Regions from separate parts of the Pseudoalteromonas sp. P1-13-1a genome, predicted to be linked through region 1. Evidence: predicted binding sites of a transcription regulator. Region 1 holds the regulator's gene; each other region holds the start of a gene.

What was found. Region 1 encodes MetJ, which represses methionine synthesis genes. Its sites were predicted from a motif close to TAGACGTCTAGACGTCTA; they were not measured.
Positions count from the first base shown of each region.
Region 2: a site for MetJ is predicted at 4,374-4,391, ahead of AN391_RS09205 (methylenetetrahydrofolate reductase). Genes of this name have one in related genera too.
Region 3: a site for MetJ is predicted at 4,031-4,048, ahead of metA (homoserine O-succinyltransferase). Genes of this name have one in related genera too.

Region 1 covers NZ_LKDV01000006.1:70,863-77,395, forward strand. The annotation lists gene priA (primosomal protein N') at 1-398, opposite strand, end outside; gene rpmE (50S ribosomal protein L31) at 631-846, shown strand; gene AN391_RS06140 (malic enzyme-like NAD(P)-binding protein) at 1,367-2,608, shown strand; gene metJ (met regulon transcriptional regulator MetJ) at 2,670-2,990, opposite strand; gene metB (cystathionine gamma-synthase) at 3,259-4,506, shown strand; gene metL (bifunctional aspartate kinase/homoserine dehydrogenase II) at 4,513-6,533, shown strand, end outside.
Region 2 covers NZ_LKDV01000011.1:81,577-88,109, forward strand. The annotation lists gene AN391_RS09185 (hypothetical protein) at 1-50, opposite strand, end outside; gene AN391_RS09190 (DUF3581 domain-containing protein) at 219-920, shown strand; gene AN391_RS09195 (DEAD/DEAH box helicase) at 1,014-2,264, shown strand; gene AN391_RS09200 (sensor domain-containing diguanylate cyclase) at 2,320-3,297, shown strand; gene AN391_RS09205 (methylenetetrahydrofolate reductase) at 3,374-4,330, opposite strand; gene AN391_RS09210 (pitrilysin family protein) at 4,590-6,533, shown strand, end outside.
Region 3 covers NZ_LKDV01000050.1:11,060-17,592, reverse strand. The annotation lists gene metH (methionine synthase) at 1-1,935, opposite strand, end outside; gene AN391_RS19115 (homocysteine S-methyltransferase family protein) at 1,946-3,019, opposite strand; gene metA (homoserine O-succinyltransferase) at 3,009-3,956, opposite strand; gene ettA (energy-dependent translational throttle protein EttA) at 4,189-5,862, shown strand; gene AN391_RS19100 (PilZ domain-containing protein) at 5,981-6,346, shown strand; gene AN391_RS19095 (histone deacetylase) at 6,400-6,533, shown strand, end outside.

The sequences.
Region 1 (6,533 bases):
GACGGTATTTTTGCGCCTTTTTCGGTAAGACTAACCATACTTATGCTGGTTTTATCAGGGTGCTCACCTTGGCGAAGCGCACTAGGCAGCGCAATGTGTATAGTTTCACCGAGTGGGTAGCAATAATAGCGGGCGGTAAAGCTAAGCAGTTCTAAATGCTGCGATGATAAAATGGGGGTTTGGTCAATAACTTCACTAACCGCTTTAATTTTGTTCTCGGGTACATCGGTATGCGTTTTAAGTGCAAGAACAACAGCTACTTTCTTTTGATTCCCAAAAGGCACCAAAACACGCATCCCTGGCATAATTGTCGCTGAGGGCGAGATAAGTTGTTCATCTATTTTATAATCAAAGGTGCGTGGTAACGGAACTTTTATAGCAACTTCAACAAAGCGCATAACAACTCATGTGATAAAGGGTAATAGCTTAATGTACTAAAAATAAGGCTAAAAACCTATACTCAAATAGTCGCTCTAAGGCTAGTTGGTTACTTTTTTGACAAAAAGCGTAATTAAAGCTTGTGCGGGGCAGGCTAGTTGGATAAAATCCGCGGCCTATAAATTTGTTTTAACGACGTATGGTGCCAGACTTCGGGTTTGGAGAGCGATGCGGCCTTAACTAGAGGTTCCTATGAAAGAAGGTATTCACCCTAAGTACGAAGTAATTTCTGCAACATGTTCATGCGGAAACAAATTCGAAACTCGTTCTACTCTTTGTAAAGACATTCACCTAGACGTATGTTCAGCGTGTCACCCGTTTTACACTGGTAAGCAAAAGATTTTAGACACTGGCGGCCGTGTTGATCGCTTCAACAAGCGCTTCGGTGCACTTAGCAGCAAAAAATAATTATTGCTGTTTAGTAAAAAAAAGCATCTTCGGATGCTTTTTTTGTGTCTAAAATTCACCTTTTTGGGTAGAAAACTACCAATTATTACCATATTCCCACTGCATAACTATTTCCTGTTCTTATTCTGAATATGCATAAAGCTTTGCAGACAAACAGACAATTCTTCTCTATATTTTTTATACGTTAATTTTTAACCAAGTTGCTAAAAGCGCTAATCGTGGCGATATTTGTTTTTAACAGTGATTAACGCGCCATAATGGTGCAGTTTGATAGACTAATATCATGCAAAATACTAAAAATATTGTTTAGGTAAAATGAACCTCAAAAAGCACTTTTTAAATGAATTTTTATTTTTTAATGTTGATAACTTTTAGCGAAGTTGCTGATAAATCACTTAAAATTAACGGATATAGCATATAACAGGATAGACCTGATATTGCTTGGAATTTAAAATTAATAAGAGTATCTTAGCCCCATACTCCCTCTCACTTAACTTAAATTGCAGGATACCATCGCGTTATGTCAGATTTTCGTGAACAAGCATTACATTACCACTCTCACCCCGTTCCAGGCAAAATCAGCATTGAGCTAACAAAACCAGCTGAAACGGTGCAAGATTTAGCATTAGCCTATAGCCCAGGTGTAGCAGAGCCTGTGCGAGAAATTGCAGCAGATCCAGCCAATGCGTATAAATACACCGGTAAAGGTAATATGGTTGCAGTTATCAGTAATGGTACGGCAATTTTAGGTTTAGGTAATTTAGGGCCACTAGCCTCTAAGCCTGTTATGGAAGGTAAGGCGCTCTTATTTAAGCGTTTTGCCGGCCTTGATTCTATTGATATTGAAGTTAAGCATCGCACCACCGAAGATTTTATAAATACAGTGGCCAACATTGCCGACACGTTTGGTGGTATTAACTTAGAAGATATTAAAGCGCCAGAATGTTTTGAAATTGAAAAAGCGCTTATTGAACGCTGCAGTATTCCGGTTTTTCATGATGACCAACATGGTACCGCTATTGTAACTGCAGCAGGAATGCTTAACGCATTAGAAGTGCAAGGCAAATCAATAGAAGATGCCATTATTGTATGCTTAGGTGCCGGTGCTGCAGCAGTTGCGTGTATGGAGCTGTTAATTAAGTGTGGAGCACTGCGCGAACATATTTATATGCTAGACCGAAAAGGGGTTATTCATACCCGCCGCGATGACTTAAATGAATACAAGCAGCTTTTTGCTAACAATACAGATAAGCGCACGCTGCAAGATGTAATTGCTGATGCAGATGTGTTTGTAGGTGTATCGGGCCCTAATTTGCTAGCACCTGAAGACCTAAAGTTAATGGCCGATAAGCCAGTGGTATTTGCATGTTCAAACCCAGATCCTGAAATTGCACCTGAGCTTGCGCACAGTGCACGTAAAGACTTAATTATGGCCACAGGGCGTTCTGATTTCCCTAACCAGGTTAATAATGTTTTATGTTTCCCGTTTATTTTCCGTGGTGCTTTAGATGTGCGTGCAAGCGCAATTAACGATGAAATGAAAATAGCTGCTGTTGAAGCTATTCGTAGTATTGCTAAAGAGCCAGTGCCTGAGCAAGTATTAAAAGCAGCGGGTGTAGAAAAGCTCGAATTTGGTGCAGATTACATTATTCCTAAGCCGATGGACCCGCGTTTATTACCACGTATAGCCAAGGCGGTTGCGATTGCGGCTGTTGAATCGGGCGTGGCACAAATCGACTTACCTGAAAATTACATGGCATAATATATAGCGCTTAAACAAAAAAACCTCAGCATGCTGAGGTTTTTTTGTTTAAAAAGACGTTTTATTCTTCGTCTAAAATAGGCACTTCTAAACCCATTTCTTGCATTATTTTTTTAACTTCTTCAGGTACTTTTTCTGCGTTGTCTTTACGTAGGTCATCATCATTAGGTAATGGTTGGCCTGTAAAAGCATGCAAAAACGCTTCGCATAGTAACTCGCTATTTGTTGCATGACGCAGGTTGTTTATTTGACGACGTGTACGCTCATCAGTTAATACTTTTAATACATTTAGCGGGATCGAAACGGTGATCTTTTTAACTTGCTCTGATTTTTTCCCGTGTTCTGCGTATGGGTGAATATACTCACCATTCCATTTAGCCATAAGATGTATCGTTGCCTCAGATTATTAATTTCTCACACGGCGTAAAAAGCGTGTAAATATGCGTGAAATTCTATCGTTTTAAAAAAGATAGTCAAATAATAGATAGCAATCTATCTTAATAAGCTGGTTGTAACGGCAAATAAAGATTTATGAGGGCTTTACACGTATATTATTTTTAGCCATCTAGAGCTTTAAAATCTTTGACTTATTATAATGGATAACTTACTCTTTTAGACGTCTAAACATCCAAATTAATCAGGTGACGAATATGAGCGAAAAAAACAAAGCAACCATTGCTGTACGAAATGGGGTTGATGCCGATAAACATCATGGCGCCGTTGTACCGCCAATTTATTTATCGACGACGTATTCGTTTGCCGATTTTGATACTAAGCGCGCATATGACTATGGGCGCAGTGGCAATCCTAATCGCGATATTTTAGCAGAAACGCTAGCAGAGCTTGAAGGTGGCGCGCGGGGCATTATTACTGCTACGGGCATGGCTGCTGTGCATTTAGCCACACAGTTATTAAATAACGATGATACCTTGGTTATCCCTCACGATTGTTATGGCGGCAGCTACCGTTTATTTACGTCGTTAGAAAAGCGCGGCTTGCTTAAACTTAAAGTACTTGATTTAACTAAACCAGAAAGCCTAGAACAAATTTTAACCATCAAACCTAAATTAATTTGGATAGAAACACCCAGTAACCCTGTGCTGCGCCTAACGGATATTAAAGCCGTGACGGATATAGCAAAACAGTGCGGTGCATTAGTGGCTGCCGATAACACCTTTTTATCACCGGCATTACAAAACCCAATTAAGTTTGGCGTAGATATTGTGGTGCACTCAACCACTAAATATATCAACGGCCATTCTGATGTTGTAGGCGGTGCAGTTGTTGCTGCAACACAAGAGCTTGGTGATGAGCTTGCTTGGTGGGCCAATAACATTGGCATTACCGGCGCTCCATTTGATAGCTATTTAACGTTACGTGGTTTACGTACTTTAAATGTGCGCTTAAGGCAGCACCAAGAAAATGCTCTGGCGATTGCTAAATACCTTGAAAGCTCTGAGTATGTTAGCCAAGTTTACTACCCTGGCCTTGAATCGCACCCTCAACATACGCTTGCTAAAGCCCAACAACTTGGCTTTGGTGGCATGGTTAGCTTTGATATTAAGGGGGATGTGGATGATGCTGCCGCGTTTTTAACAAGCCTTAAAGAGTTTAGCTTAGCTGAATCGCTAGGTGGGGTTGAGAGTTTAATTTGTCACCCTGCGACCATGACTCACGCAGGTATGGAGCCAAAAGCGCGTCTAGAAGCGGGAGTGGGCGATACGTTAATTCGTATTTCGGTCGGTATTGAAGATGTAGAAGATCTATTAGCTGATTTTGAGCGTGTTTTTAACTTAGTTAAACCTGGACAAAATAAAAATGTAGGGCGCGTTGGTAAAGCCGCAGGCAATGCCAATGGTGATGTAAAGCAGCAGGCTGCCCATCCAGCTTTGTGGTGATTGAGTATGGTAAATAGTGTACATAAATTTGGTGGCTCGAGCTTAAGTTCGAGCGAGCGCTATCAGAGCGTGGCAAAAATTATTATTGCTCACACACAGCCAGGCGACTGCGTGGTTGTATCTGCTGCGGGTAAAACCACTGATACCTTGGTTTCGCTGTGGCAAAGTTATCAACAACAAGATAAGCAAGCCGTTGCTGATATTTTACTGCAATTGAGTAACCACCAAACAGCATTAATTGAAGCGTTATTAAAAGCCGATGCTAAACACGCAGCTTTAGCTGTGTTAGCGCAAGAGCTAAGTGATGTGGCAGAGCAAGCCAATGAGCAGCAGTTGCAAGAGGCGGCGCTACTGGCGCATGGCGAACTGTGGTCTGCGCGGTTATTGGCGGCCTATTTAACGCAATTAAACATTCAAGCGTGTGCTCATGATGCTAGAGCGCTGTTTAGTGTAACAAGCGGGGAGCTTTTGCATGCGCAAAACAAGCAGCAATGCAGCCAAGTTATTGATGAAAATAAAATTAATGTAGTAACAGGGTTTATCGCAGCAAGTGCTGATGGCGAAACAGTTACGCTTGGGCGTAATGGCAGTGACTACAGTGCCACTTTATTAGCCAATTATTGCGACGCACACAATGTATGTATTTGGACTGATACACCTGGCGTGTTTAGTGCAGATCCCCGTAAAGTTGAAAAGGCGATTAAGTACAACAAGGTGTGCCGTGAACAAGCTAACCTATTAGCTCGGTTGGGTAACCCTGTGTTACATGCAAAAACGCTTTCGCCTTTAAAACATAGTAATATTAAACTGGCTGTGCGTAGCAGTTTTGATGTGCAAACTGCCCCTACCAATATTGTAAAACAAGGCAAAGCTAAGCAAAAACGTTTCATTACTACATTACAAAACGTTGATTTACTACTTGTAGAAGGTATTAACGCGGGTGAAGTGGCGCATGTTAGCCAACTTATTCAACACAGCCTTCATCATTTTATACACAACGGCGATACATACTTAGTTGTGCCCGCGGGAGCAACGCATCAAGTAGTGAGTTATTTTGCTGGGCGAGCAAACATAAGCGAGTCTAATTTAAATGGCTGCGCGGTTGTTGCACCTACGCAAGATGTTTACACCCTAAGTACATTAGCGGCTGAGGTTTTAAATCAGCAAAGTATTCACCCTCGTTTTATTCATCAAGATACAGGCTATACATTGCTGTTAACTGATCAGTTAATAGAAAGCGATGTATTGAGTTTATTACACGAAAAATTAATTAATAAAGGCCAAGAGATTGCCCTAGTTGTGGCTGGTTTAGGTAATGTAGGCGATGAATTTTTAAGCCAGCTAGAAGCTCAATTTAAGCGTTTGTCGGGCGATTATAGTATTAAGCTAGTTGGGTTAATTCGCTCGCAACATATGCTATTTAATGCCTCGGGTATTACGCTTGGGCAATGGAAAAAACAATGGCAGCATAATGCCGTTGCTTATGAGCAGACGGATTTATTAAGTGCATTAAACGAACTTGATTACGAGCACAAAGTTGTTGTTGATATAACGGCAAGCGAGCAATTTAGCCAATTATACACAGACTTTGTAGAGCGAGACTGTCATTTAATAAGTGCTAACAAGTACGCGGGCACGGCTGCAACAAATTGGTATAACGCGCTGCGCCAAAGTATTAGCGAGCGTAACTTGCATTGGCGCTATAACACCAGTGTAGGGGCTGGGCTACCAATTAACTTTGCATTGGCCGATTTACAAAATAGTGGCGATAAAATTACGCGTATTGAAGGTGTGTTCTCGGGCACACTCTCGTGGTTGTGCAGTAAGTACGATGGCAGTGTGGCATTTTCTGATCTTGTTCTTGAAGCGCAAAAAATGGGCTTTACAGAGCCTGATCCGCGCGAGGATTTATCAGGTCGCGATATGCAACGTAAATTACTGATACTTGCGCGCGAGCTTGGCATTGAATTAGATTTAGATGATATAAGCTTACAAGCATTGATGCCTGATGAGTTAGCCCAAGGCTC
Region 2 (6,533 bases), on a different contig from region 1:
CATCCAGTTAAAGCAGTGAATACGCTTATTGCTGCAAAAACACGTAACATAATAATTAGTCCCTTATTTAAGTTTGGTACCTAAATTACTAACTAAAACAGGTATGTGCAATATTTACCCTTAAGTTAATTGTATGAATTTGTAAGTGATTCGACCTCTCTTTAAATTTTTTCTGGTAGTATGGGCAGGTTATAAGCAGTTTAAGCAGTGAACAATCTATGTTAAGTCCTTACTTTCAGCAGCATGCTGACTATGTTTCTATCTCTCGTGAGCAAGGGTGTCGTTTCGCAAAGTGCGTTGCCGATGATTACAACCCACTTCATGATAAAGATGCCAAAAAGTTTTGCGCGCCAGGAGACTTACTTTTTTCTTTAGTATTAGACCGCTACGGTATAAGTGAGCGAATGGAATTTACCTTTGCCGGTATGGTTGACGAAAACACTAAACTTAACTTTCCACAAGGGGCTGATGAGTTTGATGTAACCAACGGCGACAAAGTAATTTTAAAGGTAAAACGCGAAGGTCAAACCAGCAAGTGCCCAACACTTACAAATAGCCTAATAAAAAACTATGTTGAGTTTTCTGGTGCTGCATTTCCGCACGTAATTATTCCGCTAATGGGCAAGCAAGATGTAATGATTAACCCAGCGCGCCCTATGGTTATTTACGAGTCGATGATCATTAACCTTGATAACATTAATATTCAAGCGCCAACGCTTGAGTTTGCTGAGCCAAGTTTTGAGTACACAGGTAAGCGCGGCAAAATTACCTTGCGCTTTAATTTACTAGAAAACGGCGAAAAAGTCGGTTTTGGTGAAAAGCACATGGTGGTGTCGGGTATTCGTGAATACTGCCAAGCAACGGTTGATGACTTAATCGCGTTTTATAATGAGCGAAAAGCCACCTTAAAACCGGCTTAAAGTTTATTTTAAATAAAGGCGCTATTTATAGCGCCTTTTTTATTGCTAAAGCTCAGGTATAATGGTGCTCTTTGTTATTTTAAAGCTAAGCCTATGTCTGCCACATCGTTCTCATCTCTAAAACTCGATTCGTTATTACTAACAGCAATTGAGCAAAATAATTACACCACGCCTACCGCCATTCAGGTTAAAACTATTCCGCACATATTAGCGGGCAGCGATGTAATGGGCAGTGCGCAAACAGGCACAGGTAAAACAGCCGCCTTTGTATTACCACTACTACATAAGCTTTTAAATACACCAAAAAAAGATGAGCCAGGTATAGCCCGAGTAGTTATTTTAACCCCCACACGTGAGCTTGCTCAGCAAGTATTTGCAAGCTTTGAAAAATACGCTCAAGGCAGTAATATTCAAGGCGCTTTAGCGTATGGCGGCGCAAGTATTGGCCCGCAAATTAAAGCACTTAAAACGGCGCAAGTGATAGTCGCAACACCTGGGCGTTTACTTGATCATATCGTTAAAGGCAGTGTGGTGCTTTCAAGTGTTGATTCGTTAGTATTTGATGAAGCCGACCGTATGCTGGATATGGGCTTTATTGATGAAATAAAACGTATTTTGCGCCACATTCCAGGCGATCGCCAAACCTTATTGTTCTCAGCCACATTTGATGACAGCGTGTTTGAGCTGAGTAAAAAACTACTTAAAAACCCAGAGCTGATTGAAGTTGATAAACGTAACTCAGCCGCCGTGGAAGTAGAGCAAGTTATTTACGCAGTTGATGAAGATAGAAAGCGTGAGCTTGTATCACACATGATTGGCATGAAAAATTGGCGCCAAGTACTTATATTCACGCGTACAAAACAAATGGCCGATAAACTTGCCAAAGAAATGTGTAAAGACGGTTTAAAAACTGAGTCTATCCATGGCGATAAATCGCAAGGTGCACGCGACCGTGCATTACAAAACTTTAAAGAAGGCTCAACGCGTGTATTAGTTGCCACTGATGTAGCTGCCCGCGGTTTAGATATTCCCGCGCTTAAATACGTAATAAATTTTGAGCTACCTTACATAGCAGAAGATTACGTACACCGAATTGGCCGTACAGGTCGCGCTGGCGAGCAAGGCCTTGCCATGTCGCTGGTAAGTATTGATGAGCAATGGTTACTGGAAGAAATTGAAGTACTACTTGATACCCGTTTAACACCACAATGGCTAGAAGGTTACGAGCCTGATTTAAACAAGCCCCCTAAAGATAACCGTAAAAACACCAATAAAGCCCGTAAAGATCGCGATAAAAAGCGCATTACGGGGCAAAGAGCACCAACTAAACGCCGCAGAAAGTAGCCTTAAACATATTTATTTAGCTATACTGAGGCGACTAAATAGCTGAGGTATAGTTATGTTTGAAACAGATAAATGGGCATTTTCTGGTATCGATGGCCAAATATCGTTACATAAATGGCAAAAGACCATTGATCTGATTACGGGGCTTTTTTCGGCACCTTCCGGCTATATAGTTCAGGCTACTAGTAAAGGCTATCGCGTAGTTATTAGAGCAAATGAAGGCGGCTCACACTTTGAAACCAACCCTATACTCCCTCCAGAAACGCCCTTGTTTTGTAAATATGTAGCCGAAAACAACAAAACCTTATATGTAAATAATGCCAGTAATGATGCGCAGTGGAATACCATGCCAGAGGTGATTGAAGATGATGTTGAATCCTACCTTGGCCTGCCAATTCACTGGCCTGAAGGCAATGTATTCGGTACATTGTGTTTAAAAGATTCAACAAAAACCAGTTATACCAATGAGTATTTTGAACTAATAGAGCAGCTGCGTGATTTAATTGAAGACGATTTAGCCCTTATTTATAGCTTTGAGCAAATGCGCGAAATAGCCATGCTTGACCCGCTTACCAACATTTATAACCGCCGTGCACTAAGCTTACTTGCCCAACACAAACTTAATTTAGCACTGCGTTTGGGTTTTGATGTGTGTTGCTTGTTTATTGATATAAACGACTTTAAAAAACTAAACGACACTTACGGCCATGATATAGGCGATCAGGCGCTAATCATTTTGGCAAATACCTTAAAAACACACTTAAGAGAGGCTGATATAGTAGGGCGTTTAGGGGGCGATGAATTTGTAGCTGTAATGCAAATTAGTGATAGAAGTAAGCTTAACCATATTATTGATAAAATAAAAATTGAGTATACAAACGCACTATTAGAAAACAACGTATGCGCGCTGACACTCAGCATAGGCGAAAGTTTTACTAATAAACAAAAGCAACCCTTTGATACGTTATTAAATTTGGCCGATCATCAAATGTATAAAAATAAACAAGCGTACAAATTGGCTAAAAAAGCATAATAATAAAAGCAATACACTTAAACATAGCAACAAAAAGCAAGCCATTAGGCTTGCTATAAACGGGGAGAATGAGGCGTTAAGCGATTTGTTTTTCGGCTAAGTTTAATTCCATCGTGGCTTTTAATAAACGGTATAAGTTTATTGATGCGTCAATTTCTTCTTTACGGTTTGTTAAGCTTTCAATATTTAAGCCCAGTGGCACATCAAGGTGTGCACAGCTTTTGAGTATTAGGTCGAGATTTTCTCGGCAAATACGTACCGATTCACTTAAGGTGTTTTCTGCATCAAGCATGCGCCATTTAGTGGCCTCTGGCACTGAGATACCCAACCATTGCATAAACTCTAAGGTTTTATCGCCACCGCACGGGGTAAACGTTAAAATAATTCGTTTTGGTGTAATACCTTGCGCTTTACAGGTACGCGCATAACTTGTGATTAGCTCTATCGTTGCTTGTGCGTCGTAAACCGCTTGCGATATAAAAAACTGACACCCTTGTGCTGTTTTTTCTATAAGGCGCTCGTGCTCATTTCGCTTACTTGCATGGCGCTCTGCTATGGTAACGCCCCCTAAAAAGAAGTCATCACTTTGCTCTGCAAGCGTTTTATAGGCATTGGGCAAGCTTAGTTTTATATCACCCACCGATGAAGGGCTACCCACTAAAACCACATTTTTTAAATCGTAGTCGTTTTTGGTTTCATCCAACCAGCCTTTAAACTCTTCTACATCACGCTGTGCCACACTTTTGTAAGTAATGACATCCGGAGCAGATAAATTACGTAGTAAGTGGCTGTATTCACGTGGGTCTACAGTTTGTTTAAACGGAAATGGGCGTGCTTTATCTGTACGACTACTTTCATCTTGAATGTCGTAAATTATTACGCCGTCGTATTCAATTTCGTGTAAGCGAGCAAGTAGTTTTTCTGCAATGATTTTTAGTTGCACTTTATCAGTACCAATTTTAGGCGGGGTAGTACCAATAAGATAAACACCTTGATTGGTGTCTTCTATTTTTTCTTGTAGTGATAAAGCCATAATCCTCATTCCAGCTTAGTCCAATGTATGTAATTTAATATAGCAGCCATTTAGACGTCTAGATAGATTTATTTGGTGAAAGTTTTTCAATTAACTTGAGTGTTTTTCATGCTTAAGTGTTTTTAAAATAGGGAATTGACACAGTTGTTTACATTAAAACTGTCGCAAAGCTCTTACAATCATTTGCTTTAGGGCATAATCAACTATGAATTAGCATTAAATCTAATAACAAATTTGCTCAATTTAAAAAGGGACAACAATGAAATTTAAATTACTAGCAACAAGCTTAGCGGTATCGCTGGCGCTAACAGGCTGCGCAACACAGCAAAGCGAAAACACCCAAGCAGCACAGCAACAGCAAACAACAGCTGCTGATGAGCGTGTATTTTCGCAAGAGTACTTAATCGAAGAGCTTGATAACGGCTTACGTGTAATGGTTGTTAAAACCGATTACCCCGATGTAGTGTCGCTGCAAATTCCGGTATCGGTTGGTTCACGAAATGAAGTAAAAGAAGGTAAAACCGGGTTTGCTCACTTTTTTGAGCACATGATGTTTAAAGGTTCTAAAAAATTCCCGCAAGACGAATACACTGCCATTTTTAAAAATGCAGGGGTAGATAACCGTGCTTACACCACTAATGATTACACAAACTACCATTTAAACTTTTCAAAGCAGCACCTTGATAAAGTACTTGAAATTGAAGCCGATATTTTTCAAAACTTAACCTACACCGAAGAGCAATTTAGAACCGAAGCGCTAACGGTTAAAGGGGAGTATTTAAAAAATAACGCCAGCCCAATTCGTAAGTTATTGAGCGCAGTTCGCGAAGAAGCGTTTGATACACACACCTATAAACATACCACCATGGGCTTTTTTGAAGATATTGAAGCCATGCCAGATCAAATGGCGTACGGTAAAGAATTTTTTGATAAGTTTTATAAGCCAGAATATGTATCGCTAGTAATTGTCGGCGATGTAGACCCTAAAGCCACGATGGCGATGGTGAAAAAACATTGGGGTGGCTGGAAAAAAGGCAATTACGTTGCCGATATAAAAGCCGAGCCTGCACAACAAGCGCCTAAATATGTACATGAGAAAAACGAAGGTCTGCCTGGTCATTGGTTGCTTGTATCTTACAAAGGTGCGGCCTGGGAGCCTGCAAAAAAAGATAGAGCCGCGCTTGATTTAATCTCACAACTTTATTTTTCAAATAACTCAGATTTATATCAAGAGCTGGTTGTTGAAAAACAAATAGCGAGTCAAATGTTTACCTATAATCCAGAAACAAAAGATCCTGGTTTATTGCATGTATTTGTAAAAGTAGAAAATGAAGATGATTTAGCAAAAGCACGCGATGCTATTAATCGCACTTACGCAAAAGCACGTACCGAACTTGTTGATGAGCAAAAACTAAGTGATTTAAAATCGAACCTTAAATACAGCTTTATTAACGGCTTAGATTCATCACAAGCAATTGCGTCAACCCTTGCAAGGTACATGCATTTTGAGCGCGATCCAGAGGTAATTAACCAACTTTATAAATCGGCCGACAACATCACAGCACAAGATATTAAAGCCGTGGCTAATAAATACTTTGTAGATGACGCGCGTACAACCGTAACTATGTCGGCACTTGATAAAGCGCCAGGGTTTGAGCAGGAAGCAAGCTTAAACGCGTTAGTTGCAAAGCTTGATAAAGCGCCTGAAGCGCCAGTATTTAAAGTGCTTGATAAAACCAATAGCTCGCCACTGATTGACGTAAACTTTTTATTCAATACAGGGGCTGCCGCAGACCCTAAAGGTAAAAAAGGGGTTGCTGCGCTTACAGCCGCTATGCTTGCTCAAGGTGGCTCGCAAAGTACGAGTTACAAAGAGATACAAAAAGCGCTTTACCCGCTTGCGGGTAGTTTCGGTTATCAAATAGATAAAGAAATGCTGTCGTTCCAAGGGCGTATACATAAAGACAATGCTGAAACATGGTATGCAATTATAAGCGAGCAACTGCTTAACCCAGGTTTTAGAGACGATGACTTTAAACGCCTTAAAAAAGAAATGATCGACGGTATTAAATCGGGCTTAAAAGCCTCTAACGACGAAGAGCTTGGTAAAGAAGTACTCTACAGCACGCTTTATAAAGGCCACCCATACGAAAGCTACAACTACGGCGATATTTCGGATTTAGAAGCGCTAACGCTTGATGAT
Region 3 (6,533 bases), on a different contig from region 1:
TTGCAAAGCACCTGACTTTTCAAGGTCGTCGAGCATGTCGTTAGCATCTTTAAATAAGCTACGTGCTTGCTCGCCAACGACTTCATCGTCCATTATGCGTGGGTATTTGCCAGCGATTGACCACGTCATAAAGTACGGGGTCCAATCTATGTATTTACGCAACGTGGCGATTGATACATTTTTAAACTCAGTCACGCCCAGTTTTTTAGGCACAGGAGGCGTGTAATTATCCCAATCAAGCTTGGCGGCGTTATCGCGGGCACGCTGTATGGTAACCGGTTTAGAACGTGGTTTTTTACGTGCTTGCTGCTCGCGTACTTTTTCGTACTCGGCTTTAGTTTTTTCTAAAAAGGCGGGTTTTAGATCGTTTGATAACAAGCTGGATACTACGCCCACTGCCCGGCTGGCGTTATTTACGTACACTACGCCTTTGTCGTACTGTGGCTCTATTTTTACTGCAGTATGCGCTTTAGAGGTCGTAGCGCCGCCAATCATAAGTGGTAACTCAAAGCCTCGGCGGGTCATTTCTTTGGCTACGTGTACCATTTCATCAAGCGATGGGGTAATTAAACCCGAAAGGCCGATTATGTCGGCTTTTTCGTCAATCGCGGTTTGCAATATTTTTTCGGCAGGTACCATTACGCCTAAATCGATTACTTCGTAATTATTACATTGCAGTACTACGCCCACAATGTTTTTACCAATGTCGTGCACGTCGCCTTTTACGGTGGCCATAACGACTTTACCGTTAGTGGCGCCTTCTTCTTTTTCAGCTTCTATGAATGGGTCTAAGTAGGCCACTGCGCGCTTCATTACACGGGCAGATTTAACAACCTGCGGTAAAAACATTTTACCTGCACCAAATAAATCCCCTACCACGTTCATGCCATCCATGAGCGGCCCTTCAATCACGTGAATAGGTTTATCGGCAGCTGCGCGGCACTCTTCCGTGTCTTCATCTATAAAGGTGGTAATGCCTTTGACAAGGGCGTGCTCTAGGCGTTTTTCAACAGGCCATGTGCGCCATTCTAAATCTTCTACGCGTTCGGCCTGTGCCATACCCGAAAACTTAGGGGCTATTTCTACAAGTCGCTCACCTGCACCGGGGTCGGTATTAAGGATTACATCTTCTACGGCTTTACGAAGTTCCTCGGGGATGTCGTCGTAAACCGCAAGCTGCCCTGCGTTTACAATGCCCATATCCATACCCGCTTTTATCGCGTGGTATAAAAACACCGAGTGAATGGCTTCACGTACGGGGTTATTACCTCTGAATGAGAACGATACATTTGACACCCCACCCGACACTTTACAGTGAGGTAAGTTTTGCTTAATGCGGCGTGTGCCTTCAATAAATTCTACGGCATAGTTGTCGTGCTCTTCTATACCGGTGGCTACAGCAAATATATTAGGGTCGAATATAATATCCTCCGGCGGAAAACCTATTTCATCGACTAATATTTTGTAGCTGCGCTCACATATTTCGTACTTTCTATCTGCGGTGTCGGCTTGGCCTTCGGTATCAAACGCCATAACAACAGCGGCTGCGCCAAATCGTTTAATAATTTTAGCTTGGCGTTTAAACGGCTCTTCACCCTCTTTAAGCGATATTGAGTTAACAATAGCTTTGCCTTGAATACATTTAAGGCCTGCCTCTATTACATCCCATTTAGAGGAGTCGACCATAATAGGCACTTTAGATATATCGGGCTCTGAGGCAATTAAGTTTAAAAACTTAACCATGGCTGCTTTTGAGTCCAACATGGCTTCGTCCATGTTTATATCAATAATTTGGGCGCCGTTTTCTACTTGTTCGCGAGCAACGTTAAGCGCTGTCTCGTAATCTTCTTCCATGATCAAGCGTTTAAACATGGCTGAACCGGTTACGTTAGTACGCTCGCCGACATTGGTAAATACTGCAATTTGTTGAGTCATTGTCGGCTCCTTAATTTAAGTTACAGGCTTCAAGGCCTGATAAACGCATGCGAACATCAAGCTCTGGTAAAGGGCGAGGTTTAACGCCTTCAAGCCCTTTAGCAAAGGCGCGAATATGCGCAGGCGTGGTGCCACAGCACCCACCCACAATATTTATAAAGCCCGATTTACCCCAATCTATGATCTCTTTTGCCATGTCGTCTGCTTCTAGATCGTATTCTCCAAACTCATTGGGTAAACCCGCATTTGGGTGCACTGAGGTAAAGGTTTCGCATACGCGCGAAAGCTCTTCTACGTATTGGCGAAGTAAATCTGGCCCTAGGGCGCAGTTAAGGCCAATTGAAATAGGCTTAATATGGCGGATAGAGTTATAAAATGCCTCGGTTGTTTGCCCTGAAAGCGTACGGCCTGAGGCATCGGTAATGGTGCCCGAGATCATCACTGGTAATGTGCGCCCGGCTTGCTCAAACGCTTCTTCTACTGCGAATGAGGCTGCTTTAGCATTGAGGGTGTCGAATATGGTTTCGATAAGTATTAAATCAGCGCCGCCTTCCATTAATGCAAGAGTAGACTCAACATACGCATTAACCAGCTTATCAAAGGTAATATTACGATAGCCTGGGTCGTTTACATCTGGCGAGATAGAGCAGGTTTTAGAGGTTGGCCCTAACACACCGGCTACATAGCGTGGTTTTTTTGGGTTTTGGGCTGTGAACTCGTCACATATAGCGCGCGCAAGCTTGGCCGACTCTAGGTTTACCTCACGACTTATGCTGGCCATGTCGTAATCTTCCATCGAAATGGTGGTTGAGTTAAAGGTATTGGTTTCAATAATATCTGCACCGGCGGCTAAAAAGCTACGGTGTATATCGGTTATTAGCTCGGGTTTTGTAAGGCTTAATAAATCGTTATTGCCTTTAATTAGTACGTGCCAGTCTTTAAAACGCTCGCCTCGGTAGTCTTCTTCTTCAAGCTTGTGAGTTTGGATCATGGTACCCATTGCACCATCTAAAATTAAAATACGCTGTTTTAGCGCAGCGCTTAATTCACTTTGCTTATTTTTGTTTGGCACGTTATTCGGCATAGTTGTTAGTCCTCACATCTTGGCTAACTAAATTAATATCATAAGGTGTAGTTTGGTACACGTAGTAGTTTAACCAGTTCGAAAACAGCAAAAAGGCATGGCTTTGCCACGTTTTTGAGGGCTTTTTACTTGCATCGTTATCTGGAAAATAGTTTTCGGGTTTTGGCGCATTAGGGCTTTTTTGTAAATCGCGCTCGTACTCTGCTTTTAGTGTGTCGGCATCGTATTCTGGGTGGCCGGTTATAAACACTTGGCTGCCCGACTTATTTTTCATTAAGTAAGCGCCTACTTTTTCAGAGCCTGCCAGCACGACTATATCGTCGCAGGCATTAATTTTATTTATATCTATGTGGCCATAACGTGAGTGCGGCACTAAAAAGGTATCGTCGAATCCACGCGTAAGCGCACCATGGTCAAAGTAACACTGGTGGGTAAACACGCCACAGAGTTTATCTTCTTTTAAATCACGCTTTAAATTGTAACGGTGATACAACGCTGCATGCGCCGCCCAGCACGAAAACAGCGTAGATGTAACGTGCTGCTCTGCCCAGTCAATAATCACTTTTAGCTCATCCCAGTAGGCTACATCGTCGTATTCAAGGTGAGCGAGTGGTGCGCCGGTAACGATCAATGCATCGTAGTTATTGTCTTTTACTTCTGAAAAATAACGGTAAAAAGTATCTAGGTGCTCTTCTGAATTGCTACTGCTGCGGTGCGTATCTAGGCGTAATAGCTCTACATTTACTTGCAAAGGAGAATTAGCAAGCAAACGAATAAACTGTACTTCGGTTTCTACTTTATTAGGCATTAAATTTAAAATAGCCAAACGCATTGGGCGAATTTCTTGCGTTTTTGCACGGCTTTTTGGCATTACAAACACGTTTTCTTCACGCAAACGGGCAATAGCCGGTAGCTCGTCTTTTACTGTGATTGGCATATTTTACTCCTACTCATAAAAACCGAGAATTTATACGCTCTCATTATGAACAGAATGCCAAAAATATCAACCTCTAGATGTATAGATGTCTAAATGAAATTTATTCATGATTTTATACTTTATCAACCTGCAGCCATTAGCGCTTTAAAACCCGCCATTCGTTGACTGTTTCACCCGTGAGCCACTACAATACAACATTGAAATTTTTATTATTATTTGAAGGCTTTCCTCCATGGTTTTACCTGATAAGTTTATTTTCTCGATGAGTCGAGTATCTAAAGTTGTGCCACCTAAGCGCACAATTTTAAAAGATATTTCGCTGCACTTTTTCCCTGGCGCTAAAATTGGTGTGCTAGGTTTAAACGGTGCTGGTAAATCTACATTACTTCGCATTATGGCCGGTGTTGACCAAGACTTTGAAGGTGAGGCACGCCCTCAACCGGGCACTAAAATTGGTTACTTACCGCAAGAGCCAGTACTGGATGAAAGCAAAACAGTACGCGAAATAGTTGAAGAAGCTGTAGGTGAAGTAAAACACGCCCTAAACCGCCTTGACGAAGTGTACAACGAGTACGCAATGGACGGCGCTGACTTTGACGCCCTAGCAAAAGAGCAAGGCGAGCTTGAAGCGATTATTCAAGCGCACGATGGCCACAACATCGATAACGTTTTAGAGCGCGCTGCTGATGCACTGCGTCTACCAGAATGGGATGCTAAAATTGAGCACCTTTCAGGCGGTGAGCGCCGCCGTGTTGCTATTTGTCGTTTATTACTTGAAAAGCCAGATATGCTTATTCTCGATGAGCCTACTAACCACTTAGATGCTGAGTCGGTTGCATGGCTTGAGCGCTTCTTACATGATTACGAAGGCACTGTTGTGGCAGTAACCCATGACCGTTACTTCCTTGATAATGTAGCTGGCTGGATATTAGAGCTTGACCGTGGTGAAGGTATTCCGTGGGAAGGTAACTACTCTTCTTGGCTTGAGCAAAAAGATGCGCGCTTACAACAAGAGCAAAAATCAGAAAAAGCACGTCAAAAATCAATTGCACAAGAGCTTGAATGGGTGCGTTCAAACCCTAAAGGCCGCCAAGCTAAGTCTAAAGCACGTATGGCGCAGTTTAGCGAGCTACAGCAGTCTGATTACCAAAAGCGTAACGAAACTAACGAGCTATTTATTCCACCAGGCCCGCGTTTAGGCGACCAAGTGCTTGAAGTGAATAACTTACGTAAGAGCTTTGGCGATCGCGTATTAATCGACGATTTAAGCTTTAGTATGCCAAAAGGCGCGATTGTAGGCATTATTGGTGCCAATGGTGCGGGTAAATCAACCCTATTTAAAATGCTAAGTGGTGAAGAGCAGCCAGATAGCGGCAGCATCAGCGTAGGTGAAACTGTAGAGCTTGCAACAGTTGATCAGTTCCGTGGCAATATGGACGAAAGCAAAACTGTTTTCCAAGAAATATCTGACGGGCAAGATGTGCTAAAAATTGGTAACTTTGAGTTCCCAAGCCGTGCATACGTTAGCCGCTTTAACTTTAAAGGTAACGACCAGCAAAAGTTTGTAAAAGACTTATCGGGTGGTGAGCGTAACCGTTTACACCTTGCTAAGCTTTTAAAAGCGGGCGGTAACGTGGTACTACTGGATGAGCCAACCAATGACCTTGATGTTGAAACACTACGCGCGCTTGAAAACGCTATTTTAGAGTTCCCAGGCTGTGTAATGTGTATATCGCATGACCGTTGGTTCCTTGACCGTATTGCAACACACATTTTAGATTACCGCGACGAAGGCCAAATTAACTTTTTCGATGGTAACTACACTGAATACGAAGAGTGGCTTAAAAAGACCTTAGGTGCAGAAGCTGCGCAACCTAAGCGTATTAAGTACAAAAAAATTGGTTAAGTGTTAACTGATACAACAAGCCCTGCATTTATGCGGGGCTTTTTTATGCCTTTTTTTATCGCTATGCGCTATTTCCCGCTATGCTTGTTTAAAATATTACAAAAAAGGCACTCGTTTTATGGAAAATCGTCGTCAGTTCTCGCGCATTCTTTTTTCAACTTCTGCACAGCTAGAATTTGCAGGGAGCACTTACCCATGTAAGTTGCTTGATGTATCGTTACACGGAGCGCTGATCACAAAATGTGACGCTTTTAATGGTAAAAAAGACAGCGACGCAACACTACGCTTTACTTTGCCACAAAGCGATATAGAAATAAGAATGGACGTTCTTATTTGCCATATTGAGCAAAAGCACGTTGGCCTTAAATGCCACCATATTGATATAAACAGCATTACCTATTTAAAACGATTGGTAGAGCTTAATTTAGCTGATGACAAACTACTTCACCGAGAACTTACTTCATTAATTGAAGACCCACAATAGACTGCTTTAGTTAAGTTTATTACCATAGCGCAAACTTTATTATTGATACAGTTATGCGCCTAAACCCTCACTTACCTTTGGTCTATCACAGTAATTACTCGTTTAGCTTTGACCCTAAGCACCGATTTGTAATGAGCAAATTTGCTCATTTGTATGAGCAGGTTAAAGGTTTAGGCATTGCGGGTGA